DNA from 4 places in the Pelosinus sp. UFO1 genome. Region 4 is predicted to be linked to each of the others. Evidence: riboswitches for the same ligand, from Rfam matches in the RefSeq annotation. Region 4 holds a riboswitch; each other region holds the start of a gene.

Region 1 (4,217 bases), 2.3 Mb from region 4:
TGTGGCAGATGAAGTAAGTGATAAATCCTGTAAGTATTGCTGACCAAACTAAGGGGATATTAAATAGTAAGTAAAAACCAAGGACGCCTCCCAAAAACTCTGCAAGATCGGTAGCCATAGCCGCCAGGGTTGCTATAGTCCATAAGAACCAATTCACGCCTCGTGAAAAGACATTGCCGCAGTGTACTGGTAAACTAACTCCAGTAGCAATGCCAACTTTTGCAGAGAGAATTTGGACAAAGATAGCCATCAAATTACTCCAAAGAATGACCCATAGTAAGTTATAACCAAATTGGGAACCACCACTAATGTTAGTACCGAAATTTCCAGGATCCATATACGCTACGCTGACAATAAAAGCAGGTCCGAGGTATTTTAATAGCCCTTTGGCCTTGGTTTTAATTTCTTCCCCAGGTATTAACGGCAAATTAATCGGTAGGCTGGTGATAAATTGATCTTCCTTCAATATTCCCACTCCTTACGTAAGTGCTATGTGTAATTACTACTACAAAACACAATAGTATGGTTAGCCATGGCTAACTTTTAAAACGCTTTAATTACTATATAATATGTAATGATAATAATTTTGTTACCAAGGAAGAGACAATTGGATATAGAACTTGACAATTTAAAAAGAATAGTATAATTTTTAAATAGAATAAAGAAGAAATAAGAAAAGACTTGGCTTGTGCCAAGTGCTCGGACGCAGGCAGAAGTCTTAGTCGCTCTTACTTGGAATCAAGAAAGTGTTATACTTTCTGATTCCGTAAATAAGCACAGAGTGCTATATAGTTCTTTTTGATGAAATCAAATCTTCCGCCTTTGGTTGGGAGATTTATTTTATATGCAGTATTTTCGATATAAGGAATAAAAGAGGAGTTACATATGTTAAAAAAAGCTATTTTAGTAGTTAGTTTTGGTACAACCTATCAGGATGGAATGAAGTCAAGTATTGAAAGCATAGAAAATAAAATAAAATCTACTTTTCCTCAGTATGAAGTGCGAAGGGCCTTTACCTCCCGCATTGTTATCAAAAGATTAGCAAAGAGGGATGGCCTTGAAATTGATACGGAAAAAGAAGCATTGCAAAAGCTGCAGGAAGAAGGATACCAAGAAGTATATATTCAACCCTTGCATGTGGTAGTAGGAGAAGAATATGATAAGGTTAAAAGAATGGTTGCTCATTATGCCCACGCTGAAATATTCGAAAAGATTGCCCTTGGTCGCGCTCTTTTGTATTATACGGGACAAGAAGGCAAACCAGATGATTATCTAGAGGTAATAGACGCGATAAGAACACAGCTTCCAAAGGTAAAAGAACAAGAAGCCGTTGTTTTTATGGGGCATGGTGGAGTACACCCTGGTAATACTGCTTATTCTACTTTGCAAATGAAACTGGAAGATGCCAATCTAGAACATGTGTATGTTTATACGGTGGAAGGTTTTCCCTCATTGGAGAGGGTTATAAAAAAATTAAAACAAAAGGATATCAAAAAAGTAACTTTGATGCCATTTATGCTTGTATCTGGCGATCACGTTGCAAATGATATGGCTAGTGATGAGGAAGATTCGGCGAAATCCCAGTTACTACAGGCTGGATTTGAAGTTGCTATTTATCTTCATGGTTTAGGAGAAAATTCAGGGATTCAGGATCTTTATGTTCAGCATTTAAAAGATATACTGAATTAACTGGACAAAACAGCGGTAACTAAGAAAGGAAGAGGGTTACATGGAAAAAAGAGAAGGCCTAATTATTGTTCATACAGGGAATGGTAAGGGAAAGACTACGGCATCCTTAGGCCTGGGGTTAAGAGCCTGGGGACAGGGGTTTAAAGTATTAATATTGCAATTTATAAAAGGGAATTGGAAATATGGAGAGCTAAAGGCAGCAGACGCTTTGGGGTCCAACTTTGTAATGCGGCAAATGGGAGAAGGTTTTGTCCGAAATAGTACGGAAGATTCTTTGATAGATCATCGCCAGGCAGCCCAAGAGGCATTACAAGTGGCTAGAAAAGAAATCGTATCCGAAGAATGGGATATGATTATCTTAGACGAAATTAATTATGCAATTAAGTTTGGTGTTCTCTCTTTAGAGTCTGTACTAGAAGTATTAGAAGTAAAGCCCGATTCACTACATCTTGTCTTAACAGGGCGGGAGGTTCGTGATGAAATTATTGCAAAAGCCGATTTAGTGACAGAGATGAAAGAAATTAAGCATCCTTATAAAAAAGGAATTAAGGCACAAAGAGGAATCGAATTTTAAAGAGATTATTAGCAAGGAACTGCTTGACAATTCTGTAAAAACATTATAAAGTGAATCTTGTAACATAGACAAATTTCATATGAATGGTATAGGTGCCCTTCGGGGCTTAATAGGGAAGTTCGGTTCAAAGCCGGCGCGGTCCCGCCACTGTAATGAGGAGTGAACCCATGGTTATGCCACTGAGACGACAGTCTTGGGAAGGTATGGGCAAGCAATGATTCAGAGTCAGGAGAACTGCCTATATAGCAATCACCGTTATAACCTGCGAGAGATGGGGAGGGGATTTGTACGATAGTTTTTTTATTGTGCTTATTTTTTCCCGGCGTATATGTACGCCGGGATTACTATTTGCTTTATGCTATTGTAAAATCTCTTAGCCTTTTTAGGTTAGGAGATTTTTTTACGGCTATTTTTAGGAGCGATAAAAATAGGGGGATTGGATATGATTACGAGCCATTTGACCTACATGTGTCAGGAAAACAACAGTTGTGGATTGACAGGTGCAACTACTTTCTTTGCAGGTATTCCAGATGCTGTTATAGTAATTAACAGTCCTTTATGTTGTTACTTTTCAACCCAAGGGTATATTGAAAAACAATGCCCTACTGCTGGAAGACGATTTTTTTGCTCTCCAATAAATGAAAATGCTGTACCCCTCGGTACAGAAAAATATCTACTAACTATTCTAGATTCAATAAAACAAAATTATCAGCCATCTATAGTGCTATTGGAGAATAGCTGTACAAATATCACTAGTAATGATGACCTTTTGCAGATTGCTAAGCAAGCAAATATGAATTGTCCTGTTGTTTGTTTAGATAGTCACGATTTGCATGAAGGTTTTTGGGCAGGATATCAGGCAGCTGCTAAGGCTTACTATCGTAATATGCCTCTTCGGTCCCGTAGTGTAGTAAAAACAAAAACAGTTAATTTACTAGGATGTACTTTTGGATATTATAATGAATTTTATGATTTGCAAGAATTAAGACGTATGTTGACGTTAGCGGGTTATGAAGTATTAGCTTGTCCAGGAGCAGGAAGCACTACCCAGGAAATCGCAAATATGACCCAAGCACAACTGAATATCGTCGTGCATGACGAACTAGGAAGGGAGATAGCAGAGTTATTAGAAGAAGAGTACAATATCCCTTATGTCTCCCTATTACCTCCTTATGGTTTACGGGGTTCTTTAAATTGGTTAAAAGCGATTGATTATTATATGTCTGGAGAAAGTAATGGGCTAAAAACGCTTCATCAAGAAGCAAATCTTCTAGTACAAGGACTTAGTATTATTAGCAAAGATAAGCAAAAGCTTTGGGGAGATATATGGTTTGAAAATATAATCATTGCAGCTCCGTCTTCAGTAGCTTTTGGTATATCTCAGGCAGTACGTAATGAATGGGTAGATACCAAAGAAATCATAACTGTATTGCATAATGGAGTTCCTTTCAAACAGAGTTATCCTGATTATATTGGTATCGTATTAGATGGATATAAAGACCAACAGAAAATTGAGCAACATTTAGCAGGTCTAGCAGGAGGATTGCTTATGGCGAGTAGTAAAGAGAAAGCGATTTTGCATCAAAAAGCAGTTGAAAATATAGAATATCAGCATATCTCCTTACCCCTTTATGATGAAATGATACTTAAAAATCGCCCTCTTATGGGACTACGGGGTACTAGTCATATGGTAGAAGGGTTTTGGAATAAACATATATCGCTAAAGAAAGCGTGGTTACTTAGTAAGTAACTGTTGTAAAGCTAGCAACAGATAATAACTTAAGTGGCTAAAAGATTTTTATCTTTTTTAGTTAATATCAAATATACATAGGAGGGAAAAGTGTGAAGCAGATAAAGGCCAAGCTATGTGCCTGTGTGTTAAGTAGTGCCCTATTACTACAAATGCAAAATGTGTATGCAAATGAAAGTGAGGAATATTCCTTTGATCAAATGG
Region 2 (4,217 bases), 2.4 Mb from region 4:
GCCTGTTTTGCATAGCTAAATTCATCAAAAGCGGTAAGCATGATAATGATTGTGTTTGGTAAAGCTGATCGAATACGCTTAGCTGCTTCTAACCCATTCATTTCAGGCATACGGATATCCATTAAAACAATATCTGGTTTTTCTATTGCAGCAATCTGAACAGCACTCTTTCCGTCTCCTGTTTCGCCTATGATCCGAATGTTCGGACATTTTTGCTCCACAATAAATCGTAATGCTTGCCGCTCTAATTGTTCATCATCTGCGATCAATAATGTATACATTCTTTTCTCCTCTGGTAGACTCTCTTATAAGGAACAGTAGGGAATTCGAATGTAAATGTTAGTTCCTTCCCCTACTTTACTCTCCATGGTAAGGCCATATTCGTTACCAAAATAATGCTGAATTCGCTTGTGAACATTAATGATTCCAAGTCCCGTCGTTTGACCATGAATTTGCTTGCGCTTTTCCGCATGGAAAATAGTACGAATATCCTCTGCTGAAACACCGTCCCCAGTATCACTCACAAGGAGAACTACGTCATTTCCTTCAATTTTTCCACTTACACGAACGACTCCGCCCTCTACTTTGTTTTCCAAACCATGAATAATCGCATTTTCAACTAAAGGTTGAAGAGTAAGAGGAGGAATCTTCGTTTCCATTATCAAAGGATCTACCTCAATATAAGTCTCAATACGTTCTCCAAAACGTACTTTCTGTATCAACAGATAATCTCTGATGGATTTTACTTCTTGTTCTAAGCTTCGTAAAATTTCAATGTCTCTTAAATTATTCCGAAGCAGATCTGATAACGCATAAACTACTTCTTGTGTTTGACTTGCTCCCTCTAGCATAGCCAATCTTGCAATTGTATTTAATGTATTAAACAAAAAATGAGGATTAACCTGAGATTGCAGTGCCTTTAATTCCGTAGCACGCAGCATAGCCTCAAGTTCCGCTTTCACCTTTACTTCTTTTACTAGCTGCTTACTCGCAATATTCGCTACACCAATTTCTACAATATAATTTGACATGATATAAATTAGGTCTGCTGCTGCTTTAATTCTTTTTTCTGGTACAACCTCTATAATATCAAAAAACTCTGACAATAATTCTGAATCCAATCCTAGGTTAGCTGTTCGCTCAAACATTTCAGCTTTCGTATCATAGTCCGCTTGTGCAAGAATAACTTGTCCTGCAAGAAAAGCCCCTATATACTCATTGTTTACAATGATTGGTGCCGCCAAATCGGTTAAACCATTATGACAGCGATAGACAGAGGGCTTTTGGTTACCCCGCCCTCCTCTATCATCACATTGGGTGCAACGGGCAAACCCTTCAGAACAAGATCGGATATAAGTGCAAAATTTCGTAAAATTACTAGGATTGGTAATAGGATTTCCTTCAGGGTCTACAATTACGGACGCTAACCCAGTAGCTTCTGAGAATTTATCCTGAATTTCCTGTAAAATCTGAGTATTTACAATTTCACCTAAGGTAAATCCATTCATTGTTTGCACTAGAAGACCCCCTCATAAGACTTCAGCATCATATCACTTTTTTGCTATTTTATATGAGGAGTATTAGCTAAAGAGCAAACTAGTTCCTGCTAACAGCAATAAATTACTATATTCTAGCAAGTAAAGGCAATCTTTACATGGCAACAACCTGGTTGGGAGCAGGCACAGGCTCACTTAACACAAAATCAGACATTCTTGCCATATTATGAATTGTGTAAGACATTGTCTTTAACATAGAAACCATAAGAACAGCACCTGTTCCTTCCCCTAATGCCATATTTGCCCGGATTAATACATCCTCTGCTAGAATATTTCCCAACATCAGTGAGTAGGCCATCCCAGGTTCCTTTGACATATGTGATGGAATCGCATGTTTTTCAATAGTACCATCGATGCGCGCTGCACAAGCATAGGCAACTGCTGTTATAAATCCATCTATTACAAAGGGTATCCTGAGTCTTGCGCACTCTAACATGCCGGCACAGATAGCAACAATATCAAATCCCCCTACACAACGTAAAATATCTTTTACAGTATTCATTTGGGCTTTATGGCGTTCTACCCCTTTTGCAACCACATTCCGTTTTCTTTTTAATAATTCATTATCATTTAAGGCAGCCCCATAACCTACCACAAATTCGGGTAACATTCCCGTTAAAGCATGAAGCACTGCTGATGAGGTTGTGGTATTGCCAATTCCCATTTCACCAAAAGAAATTAGGTTATAACCTTCCTCAACCAAATGCTGAACCATTTCTTTGCCCACATCCCAAGCTTGTTCAAATTCAGCCTGACTCATAGCTTCTTCTTTCATAAAGTTTTTAGTACCTAAGGCAACTTTACGATTAATACCAGCTTCTAATTTATTATTAATTCCAATGTCAACTACGCTATAAGGTATTTGATTGTGCCGACAAAAACAACTGATCGTGGCATGACCTGCTGCCATATTTTTCGTTTGCAAATAAGTAATCTCGATCGGGTCATTGGCAGTTCCCTCTTCTACCACACCGTTATCTGCTGCAAAAATTATATGATGAGGCTTCATTTCTGGATTGATCTTTCCCCAAGACAAGATGATTTTTTTTAAATATTTTTCTAGTAGGCCCAAACTTTCTCGAGGTTTTGCTGCTCCGTTCAGCAACTCATCAACCTTTTTTTCCAAATCCATTTTTACTCCTCCTTTATTTTCATATCATTTTTAAATATAAAAATACCTAGCCCAAAAGGCTAGGTATTTTATAAAAAATCCCATCCTTCTGGCATTACCCCTTACGCGGAGGTAAATGACAGCCATAACAGGCAGGTCTCCTGACTTACGGATCATAAAACCTTACGCCTTCCCAGTTTCCTGGTGGCAATGTAAGAGTATCTCCCCGATTACAGTGGCGCGACCGCGTCGTTTAAGGATCTTTACAATCCTTCCGAACTTCCCTATTCTCCTCTTTACGTAAGAGGCACCTGTTTGGTGGCAAATTATTCAGTTGTCACAGTAGTTCTACAATGAAACCTGTTCTCCTATGTGTAACAAGTATGTTAGCAAGATAGTAGGGTAGATGGTAAAAAATGTCCCATCTAACCTTATTTTAAATGGCAAGTATCGTTGACCAAGGAAAGAATTGGCTGGTTACTAAAGTACTCAATGATATTAATTCCTGTACTATCTTGACGGATAGACCACATCTTATCTAGACTTAACTGCAATGCATCACAAAGCAGTACTCTCATTGTGCCTCCATGACATACAATCACAATCGTTTCCTCTTCATGCGCCTTAATACATTGGCTTAAGGCCCCCTTCGCCCTCCATTTAAGATCCAGAAAACTTTCTCCTTCTGGCGCTTTAATTGCTCCTGGGGAAGAATACATGCTTGTTAAAGCCTCAGGCCAAAGCGCCATAATTTCGGCATAGGTACACCCTTCCCACAAGCCAAAGTTTATTTCGCGAAATCCTTTTATCTTTATCCCTTGCAAATTATGATACCGAGCGATGATATTTGCCGTCTGAGCTGCACGGGATAAATCACTACTATAAACTGCACTTATATTTTCCTTAGCAAGCCGCTTTCCTACCAATTGGGCTTGTTCTAATCCTTTTTCATTTAAGGGAATGTCACTATGCCCTTGGTACTTTTTTGCCTTATTCCAAGAAGTTTGACCATGTCTAACGTAAATTACTTTAGTCAACGCCTCACCCCTTCCTTGCTTTAAAATTATTCACCTTACAAAGGTATATTCTATAGGTATTAATTTGTTCACTAACACAACGAAAGATATAATTATTATAAAAATTACACTAGCTTTACTACATATGAAAACTAAAAAAGAAATACTACTAGAGCTACAAGTTCTGTCAGTTCAACAACTGCCCCATATACATCACCTGTTAAGCCGCCTAAACGTTTATTGACATATTCAGCAACAAGGATGGCAAAGGCAATTGCTACCCCACTACTAAGTAAAACAAGTTTACCGAAAGGAACTAATAATAAAATTGCTATTAGACCTGCTATATAAAGAGTATTTTTATGTTCGCATTGACTAAGTCCTTTACCTAGTCCATCAGCCCTAGCATAAGGGTATAGAGTAATCGCCATGACAACAGCAGTTCTACCTATGATCGGCATTACAAATATCGCTATCGGCAGCAGCACCGGTTCAATGTCTAAAATTAATGAATATTTCATTACAATCAACAGA
Region 3 (4,217 bases), 1.6 Mb from region 4:
CGATAAAGATTACATCAGCAATGGGAAGACCCTGCAATGCCTCCGGTGCGGAACCTGAGATGACTTCGATATTATCTGCGCCAAAATGTATTGCATTAGAACGAATTAGTTGAGCTCCCTCTGGATGCCGTTCGATCGCATATACTTTACCACTACTAGCTTGTAAGGCCGCCTCAATTGAGAGGGAGCCAGTACCGGCCCCAATGTCTATAATAGTGTCAGTAGGACAAATCTTCGCTTTAGTAAGAACTAAAATACGAACTTCTTGCTTCGTCATTGGAATATCACCACGAATAAAGTCCTCATCCTTAATCCCTGGAAAATAGCTCATGCTGCCACCACCATTACACAATGAGTAAACCCATCTAGCATTTTTACTTCACTTAGAGTTGAATGCTTAATCTCTTCATTTTCATAAGACAAATTAGCACACAACCATACTTTTGCATTTAACGGCCAACCATGATCTATGAGTACGCCCGCAATAAACTTTGGATCTTGTTCATAATCAGTTAGAATGCCGAGCTTTTTGTCAGGAGCATAATTTAAATCATTATCATTGGCTGTGCGACCATGCATACTGATAAGACGTGCATCTTGCCATATAGCAGTTATACGGGCGAAAGCTAACTGCATAGAGCTTATTCCTGGGATAACGGTAATACGTTCTGACGTAAATTTAGTTTTAAGAGTAGCTAGGAAACTGTAAAAACCCGGATCACCTGAAACCATTACCACTACATCACTTTGCGAAAGGGATGTAGCGATGAACGTTAAAACGCCACTGATATCTCGATCGATAACTTTAACCGTTGCATGTTTAGGTGCAAATGTTATAAGAGCTCGTTGACTTCCAACTAGTACGTCTGCCTGGGCAATTATGCGACTAGCCACTGGCAATATATAATCAGGTGATCCTGGTCCAATTCCTACTACTATTATTTTATGTTCCATCCTAGATTGCCTCCAATTTCTTGTGCGGTATCATCAGTTGCTAATATATCTCCTTTAAGAGTAATCATAGCAGTACCCACTCTTAGATCACCAAAGATATAACGCTCAGCACGTATGCTGGCTCTTTGGGCAATTACGCGGTACACTTCATGCAATTTGTATTTTGTAATAATTGGCATAGCAGATTCCGTAGTATTACAGTCTAATACTTCTTGTATCGCAGACTGCGGTGCGCCTAGGGAAGCCATATAGGCAGCCAGTGTTTCAAAACGAGCATCAGCCATACGATTATGGGTATGAAAAATCCCTGCAGCCACTTTTACAATTTTTCCCAAATGGCCAAATAACAATACTTGCTCCATACCATAATGTACAGCACTTTCCAACATATGTCCGACAAAATTGCTAGTTTGTATTACTGCTTCTCTAGGGAGATTATATCGATTGATGGCGATTTCTTGTCCCATTTTTCCAGGAGCAAAGACAATTTGATTATATCCTAATGCCTTTACCATAGAAATCTGTGGTGATAATGAATTTTTAAAGGCTTCTTCTGACATTGGTTCCACTATACCAGTAGTACCAATAATGGATAAACCGCCTACAATGCCTAATGTTGGATTTAAAGTTCGTTGTGCTAACCTTTCACCATCAGGTATTGAAATAGTAACACTTACACCACAACCAGTAGGTAATACATCTTGTATTGCTTGCATGATCATTTTACGAGGTCCAGGGTTAATAGCGGGCTGACCAACAGCTACAGATAAACCTGGTTTGGTAACAAACCCCACTCCAACTCCAGCTTTTAGGATTATCTCACTCGTTTTATTGATTTCTACTTCAGCAAAGATCATTGTACCATTTGTAACATCAGGATCATCTCCTGCATCCTTAATGATACTTGCCTTTCCTCCATTATATAAGGGCTGACATGTTGCAATTTTTACATGGATATTTTGTCCCTGTGGTGAGGTTACATGTACAGTAGTAGGCAATTGCCCGGACCATGCTAATAATGCAGCTTTAGTTGCTGCAGCGGCACAAGTGCCAGTAGTAATTCCAGACTTCATTTTTTTTTGCAAAATAAAAACCCCCTGCAGGCAGGAGGTACAATAAACCTAATTTATTCTACCACCTGCCTATCCTCCGTAGGTCATAACGGTGTGTGTCAGAATAGGCAGGTCTCCTGACTCTGGTTCATTACATAGCTAAACCTTCCCGGATTATTTCCAGTGGTATATTCTTAGCTGTGCTCCCCAATACAGTGGCGGGACCGCGCCGGCTTTGACCGGACTTCCCTTTTAAGCATAAGCACCTATTCCCAAATTATTAATTTTGTTATTATGTTGTTATTGGTATATTTTTGTAGTATTCCACTACTACTGCTAATATTCCTGCTATTATTTATAAATTATAGATGATTTATTCAATTAGTCTGTTTCAATCATTGTGATTGGCCACTCGCTGATATAGTGTTATCGCATTACGTGTAGCGACTGGAGAAAACTGCTTAGAAAAAGGTTCATTCATAAAATTCCTGTTATCTTTATTTGAGACCAATATATACGACATACTGGTATCAGAAGTAAATTCTCTGATCGTTTGCGTAGGCATTGTATATTTTCCTGCCCAAGTACCTAGTTGCTGCGGTTCTTCTTCATGTATTAATCGAGGAATATTATAGCCACTATAAAACACCGCCGATGTTGAATATTCACCATAGGAGGCTATTCTAGCCCTTTCTGCTGGTAACTCAGCAGAGATACTTTTAGCAGAGCGTGTTTCTGCTAATGGTATAAGGCCATTATGAATTAGGAATAAATTCATAATTACGGTTACTATTGCTATTATCTGTGGCAAGTGATAGACATTTCCTTTTAATTGTTTCCAAAGTATTAAAGCAATTGAAACGAAAGCACCAATATATAGCATTGTCCAACTAGCTGCAGTTGGGATAAATCGACTACTTAGCGAAATAAGAAGTAATAGCGCAATGGCTGGAATGGATAGCCACCACCAAACCTTTCGATCCTTCAGACTTTGCATTTTCCCTAAAGTATAGCCAATTAGTAAGGCTGCGGGAAAGGATGCAGGGAAAACATATGTAGGATATTTAGTAGCCATCATTGTGTAAAAAATAATCGTTAGAATAGACCAATTTGTTAAATAAATTAGCTGAGATGACGAAAGTTCTTTTCTAACAACACCCATTGATTTAATGAAAATTCCTGACCAAGGTAATAAGCTGATGGGAAATAGGACTAGATAATAATAAAAGACATTATCTTTAGGATGTTCGGACACTGTGGCACGAAGATAGTTATGTAATCCCAAAAAGGTATCAAGAAAATTTGTACCGTGTAATTGGTACATCTTAACATACCAAGGAGCAGCAATTATTAAAAAGGCAAAGATCCCAGGGAGAATAAATACCTTTCTAAATAGCTGCCATTGGCGAGAAATCATTATATAACTACAGATAATTAATCCTGGTAGCACAAGGCCAACAGGACCTTTGGTTAATACGGCCAGTCCCGCGGCCATATAAGCTAATGAAACATACCATTTCGAACCAGTATTTTTCAGACCGAGATATAACATAGCTAAAGTAATACTAGTATAAAAAAATAAGATAGAATCAGTAATAACCATTTTAGCTAATACCCAAAATTCTAAGGAGGTTGCTAATACTAAAGAGCTTAAGAGTGCGGTTTTGGTATTACTAAAAATTTTTTGTCCAAACCAGTAAGTAAAAGTTACACTAGCAGCGCTAAATAATCCGGCAGGAAAACGTGCGGCAAAATCAGTAATACCAAATATCTTAAAACTTATAGCAAGCAACCAATAGACCATAATCGGTTTATCAAACCAATAATGTCCATAAATTTGAGGCGACATCCAATCACCAGTCAGTACCATTTCTTTAGCTGTTAATGCATAATTGGATTCTACAGGGTCGCTTATTGGGAGAGAGGCATTAAAGGATAGAAAAAAGGTTAATGATGAAAGAAAAAGCAACAACATTGTTAAGCGCTTTGCCATAAGTACCTCCCCTATTTTTTGAGTAGTAAAATTTTATCGTCAATAACAGATAAAACCGTAAGTAATTGGATGCTTTTGTTTGTTAAACGATCATATTCAGCTTGTCTAAGGAGAAAATATGCCCTTGGACTTTCTTGAATATATTGATTTAGATCATCATCTTTCTTTAACTCAAATCCATAAACATTTGTATAGAATGTAAAACCTGGGTGTAAGAA
Region 4 (4,217 bases):
AATCCTTTGCAGGCGTTGATGTTTTGGCAGGGGGGGCTCTCCATTCAGGGAGCGGTGATAGCCAATTTATTGCTGGCGGGATGGTATTTCCGAAGTAAAGGATTATCCTTCCGGCGTTTTGCCGATATTAGTACACCAGGTCTTATCCTAGGGCAGGCTATTGGGCGTATTGGCTGTTTATTAAACGGTGATGCCTATGGAAAGCCGACAACTGCCTGGTATGGCGTTGTCTATCAGCCGGGAACATCGGCATATCAAGCATGGGGAGCAATGCCATTGGTGCCAGCCGAACTATTTGAGGCTGGGTTTGATCTCATGATTCTAGCCGTCCTACTGTATATATTCCGTCGGAAACAGTTTGATGGACAGGTGGCAATAACCTATTTCATTCTCTATTCCCTGGCCCGATTTGGTTTGGAATTTTTACGTACGGATAGCTTACTATTTGGCGGTCTTAAAGTGGCGCAAATGACGGCGCTGTTAACGGCAATGCTTGCTAGTAGCTTATGGTTGTGGTATCGGAAAGGAGAGACTGAATAACATGTCAGATTATGGACTATGGCCAATTGTGGTCATCAATTCGCTTATCTTTATTATTTTTGCCTTTAGTTTTACTCGTCCGCGTTCTGGTCGGGATTGGCGTTCCTTTGGTACCTTTTCCGCTTTTATTGTAGCGCTATTTGCAGAGATGTATGGTTTTCCTTTGAGTATTTATTTACTTTCCGGGTGGCTGGGGAGCCACTATCCACAAATCAATCTCTTTTCTCATGATGCCGGACACCTTTGGTATACATTGCTGGGACTAACAGGTGATCCCCACCACAATCCTATTCACGAATTAAGTAACTGGTTTATTTTTGGGGGGCTTATCTTTCTTGGTTTTACATGGAGATTTTTGCACAGTGCCCAGCGTAGGGGTGTGATCGCAGTGAATGGTCCTTATGCCTATGTGCGTCATCCTCAATATATTGCTTTTATCGTGATCCTGTTGGGTTTCTTGCTGCAGTGGCCAACGCTGTTAACATTGGCTATGTTCCCTATTCTTGTGCGGATGTATATTTGGTTGGCTAGGCAAGAAGAACGGGAAGCAATGGAACAATTTGGTGAAGACTATGCCGCCTATGCGGCAGTGACTCCACGTTTTTTCCCCAGATTAGGTCGAAGGGGCCTAATTGGGAGTAAGCAGGATAAGTAAAAAGTTTTGATACACGGTTTGTATTGAACAAAAGCTTGACAACGTTAGATATTGATAGTAACTTTAAATAGGATTTTCTTAACTAAATATAGTAAGATAGGTGCCTACGGGCTTAATAGGGAAGTTGGTGTAAATCCAACACGGTCCCGCCGCTGTAAAGGGGAGCAAACCTGCATGATGTCACTGAAATAATAGTTTTGGGAAGGCGCAGGAATGTTACGATCCTAAGTCAGAAGAACTGCCTATTTAATAGTCACCGTTTACCCACGAGCGATGGGGAGGGGATTTAAGTACATGCTGTTGTACAATATTTCATCGTTGCGTTTTTTCGCAGGGATTTTTATCGATATAACTTTGCCTGGCTTATATTACGTCTCCCGTTCTTGGATGGGAGATTATTTTTTTTACGTAGTGTATTGACGATTCCATCTTGGGGAGCGGAAGTTAGTATGTTGCATGAAAATCTACCCCAATATTCATCATTTGGTATTTAGCTATAATAATTGGAGGAATTTATAATGGAAAAAACAGCTAGTACCGTCAACTGTTTGGCGGATAAAAGGGCTATTTTAGTTGTTAGCTTTGGAACTACTTATCTTGATACGTTGAAAATGGCCATTGAAAGTACAGAAAGCAAAATCAGAGTTACCTTCCCTAATTACGAGGTACGTCGGGCGTTTACTTCCCGTATTGTCATTAAGAAATTGGCTGAGCGAGATGGTATTCTAATTGATACGGAAAAGCAAGCGCTTGAAAGATTGCAAGCTGAGGGATATAAAGAAGTATTCATCCAGCCACTATATGTGGCCGCTGCTGAAGAATATGAAAAGTTAAGAGCGGTTTCTGTACATTTTGCTCATACTAAAGTGTTTGATAAGATTACTCTTGGCCGTCCACTTCTTTATTATATGGGACAGAAAGGCAACCCAGACGATTACCTGATTGCCATTAAGGCTGTTGAAACGCAACTACCTAAGTTAAGAGACCAGGAAGCGATAGTGCTTATGGGTCATGGGGGAGTACATCCTGCTAATACTGCTTATGCCGCTTTACAAATAAAATTAGAAGAAGCCGGGTTGAATAATATTTTTGTATATACTGTCGAAGGTTTCCCAGCACTGGATAGCGTTATTGAAAAATTGAAAAGTAAAAAGGTGAAGAACTTGACTTTGTTGCCATTTATGCTGGTAGCTGGCGACCATGCCACTAAAGACATGGCTGGTGATGAAGAAGATTCTGCTAAATCCCAATTACTTAAAGCTGGGTTTAATGTTGATATATATTTCCACGGCTTGGGCGAAAATCTAGCTATCCAGGATATTTATGTACAGCATCTAAAAGATGCTATTGATCAACTGATCGTGCATAAAGCTAAAAAACACTAGTTTTAAACCGGTCATACTATTATGTAATTTCATGAGATAGATGCCTGTGGGCTGAATTAAAGGAGATTAAAAAGATGAATGCCGAAATTGGCGCTATAATTGGGTTAGGTTTTGTACTCGGGCTTAGGCATGCAATCGATTGGGATCATATCGCCGCTATCACCGATTTTATTGGAGCAGAAGATACGAAGAAAAAAAGTTTCTTCTTATCACTTTACTATGTAATGGGTCATGCGTTGGTTAATTTAGTGTTCGGTAGTGCTGCAATTTTACTCGGAAATGTATTACCAGAATGGGTAGATGGAGTTATAGAACGCATTGTTGGGATTATCTTAATTGGTTTGGGCATTTGGTTAATTGTGGCTCTTTTTAATCGGAAGGATGAGCAAGTATTACTTAGTAGATGGACATTGCTTTTTATGGGGATAAGGAAAATATCATATTGGTTAAAATCAAAATTTAAACCAGTAAGTACTCCAGTGCAGCAAGATTTTTCAGTTGACCTGGGTGCTCGTAGTGCTTGCTGTATAGGAATACTTCACGGAATTGGAGGAGAAACTGGAACACAAATCTTATTATTTACTGCGGCCGCAGGAGCTGGTACGGTAGCTTTAGGACTTACAGCCGTGTTAGCATTTATTATTGGTTTATTTATAGCGCAAACTGTGTTAATCCTTCTTCTCTTAAATGGTTATGCACAAGCTGCAAAAAATCCAAAAGTCTATGTAATATTAGCAAGCACTACGGCGTTATATAGTATTGCAGTTGGCATCATTTTCTTAATAGGCCAGAGCGACTTGCTGCCCACTTTAACCCTGACCTAATGTATTGTCTGGGCAGACATTACGTATGGCTGTCTTAGGGGATTACGATTTCCTGGGGCGGAGAAGTAAAAATCATCTCATAAATCACGCTGGCGACTATCACATAATGGCGAAGAGCGAAAGATAGTGATGTTTTCATACTCATAAAAGAACGATCACCATTCCGCTATTGTCTCGGGCACGAAAACCATGTACCTGATCCATTAGCGAAATAGTTCAGGACGTTTTATTTGAAGAGTTTAAAAAAATTACCTATGCAAGACTAGACAAGCTTAAACACCATTAAATAAGTAGTGTCTTGCAGTCAAAGTTCTTCCAGTAAAGCTGCCGGTAAAGGCAGCTTTTTTTGCGGCAGGTGGTAGTGAGTGCTGGTATATTGGCCGCACGGCAACGCCATCTTTTGGGTCACTATAGGGTATTGACTAGATGAAAACATTATCATATACTTAAATTATACTATACGGGGGTATAGTATAAAGAGGGATGAGTATGTGCTAGTAGACAAGGAAAATGATGAATGTTTTAAAACAATTTCACAAATCATGTCCAGAGACCTTTAGAGTGACTTGGTCTTCGGATAAAGCACTACAGGTAAGAGGGGAGGTGAATGAAATGGGTCAAACTGGTGAAACAGTAATAAAAATCGAAGGAATGTCTTGTGGTCATTGTAAGATGGCCGTCGAGAATGCTCTTAAAGAAGTTGCAGGCGTTGCAAGCGCCTATGTTGATTTGGACAGAAAAGAAGCAGTGGTGACAGGTTTTGCCGCGATTGCCGATCTTCATCAAGCGGTAGAAGAGGCTGGCTATGTTGTA

What was found. Region 4 has a riboswitch for cobalamin ahead of UFO1_RS18815 (sirohydrochlorin cobaltochelatase). Riboswitches for the same ligand answer to the same signal wherever they lie in the genome.
Region 1: linked by a shared signal. The riboswitch ahead of UFO1_RS05070 (nitrogenase component 1) and the one ahead of UFO1_RS18815 (sirohydrochlorin cobaltochelatase) in region 4 are both predicted to bind cobalamin.
Region 2: linked by a shared signal. The riboswitch ahead of UFO1_RS05565 (nicotinate-nucleotide--dimethylbenzimidazole phosphoribosyltransferase) and the one ahead of UFO1_RS18815 (sirohydrochlorin cobaltochelatase) in region 4 are both predicted to bind cobalamin.
Region 3: linked by a shared signal. The riboswitch ahead of cbiD (cobalt-precorrin-5B (C(1))-methyltransferase CbiD) and the one ahead of UFO1_RS18815 (sirohydrochlorin cobaltochelatase) in region 4 are both predicted to bind cobalamin.

Annotation. Positions count from the first base shown of each region.
Region 1 is NZ_CP008852.1:1,138,204-1,142,420, forward strand. It holds gene UFO1_RS05055 (Nramp family divalent metal transporter) at 1-466, opposite strand, end outside; gene UFO1_RS05060 (sirohydrochlorin cobaltochelatase) at 886-1,689, shown strand; gene cobO (cob(I)yrinic acid a,c-diamide adenosyltransferase) at 1,730-2,263, shown strand; cobalamin riboswitch at 2,337-2,520, shown strand; gene UFO1_RS05070 (nitrogenase component 1) at 2,706-4,013, shown strand; gene UFO1_RS05075 (TonB-dependent siderophore receptor) at 4,106-4,217, shown strand, end outside.
Region 2 is NZ_CP008852.1:1,251,853-1,256,069, reverse strand. It holds gene UFO1_RS05575 (response regulator) at 1-281, opposite strand, end outside; gene UFO1_RS05570 (PocR ligand-binding domain-containing protein) at 306-1,508, opposite strand; gene UFO1_RS05565 (nicotinate-nucleotide--dimethylbenzimidazole phosphoribosyltransferase) at 1,651-2,688, opposite strand; cobalamin riboswitch at 2,801-2,997, opposite strand; gene cobC (alpha-ribazole phosphatase) at 3,099-3,704, opposite strand; gene cobS (adenosylcobinamide-GDP ribazoletransferase) at 3,836-4,217, opposite strand, start outside.
Region 3 is NZ_CP008852.1:2,386,168-2,390,384, forward strand. It holds gene cbiT (precorrin-6Y C5,15-methyltransferase (decarboxylating) subunit CbiT) at 1-331, opposite strand, end outside; gene cbiE (precorrin-6y C5,15-methyltransferase (decarboxylating) subunit CbiE) at 328-954, opposite strand; gene cbiD (cobalt-precorrin-5B (C(1))-methyltransferase CbiD) at 939-2,039, opposite strand; cobalamin riboswitch at 2,116-2,291, opposite strand; gene UFO1_RS11165 (glycosyltransferase family 39 protein) at 2,398-3,999, opposite strand; gene UFO1_RS11170 (glycosyltransferase family 39 protein) at 4,011-4,217, opposite strand, start outside.
Region 4 is NZ_CP008852.1:3,979,461-3,983,677, reverse strand. It holds gene lgt (prolipoprotein diacylglyceryl transferase) at 1-540, shown strand, start outside; gene UFO1_RS18820 (isoprenylcysteine carboxylmethyltransferase family protein) at 542-1,195, shown strand; cobalamin riboswitch at 1,277-1,456, shown strand; gene UFO1_RS18815 (sirohydrochlorin cobaltochelatase) at 1,714-2,580, shown strand; gene UFO1_RS18810 (hypothetical protein) at 2,655-3,404, shown strand; gene UFO1_RS18805 (heavy-metal-associated domain-containing protein) at 4,017-4,217, shown strand, end outside.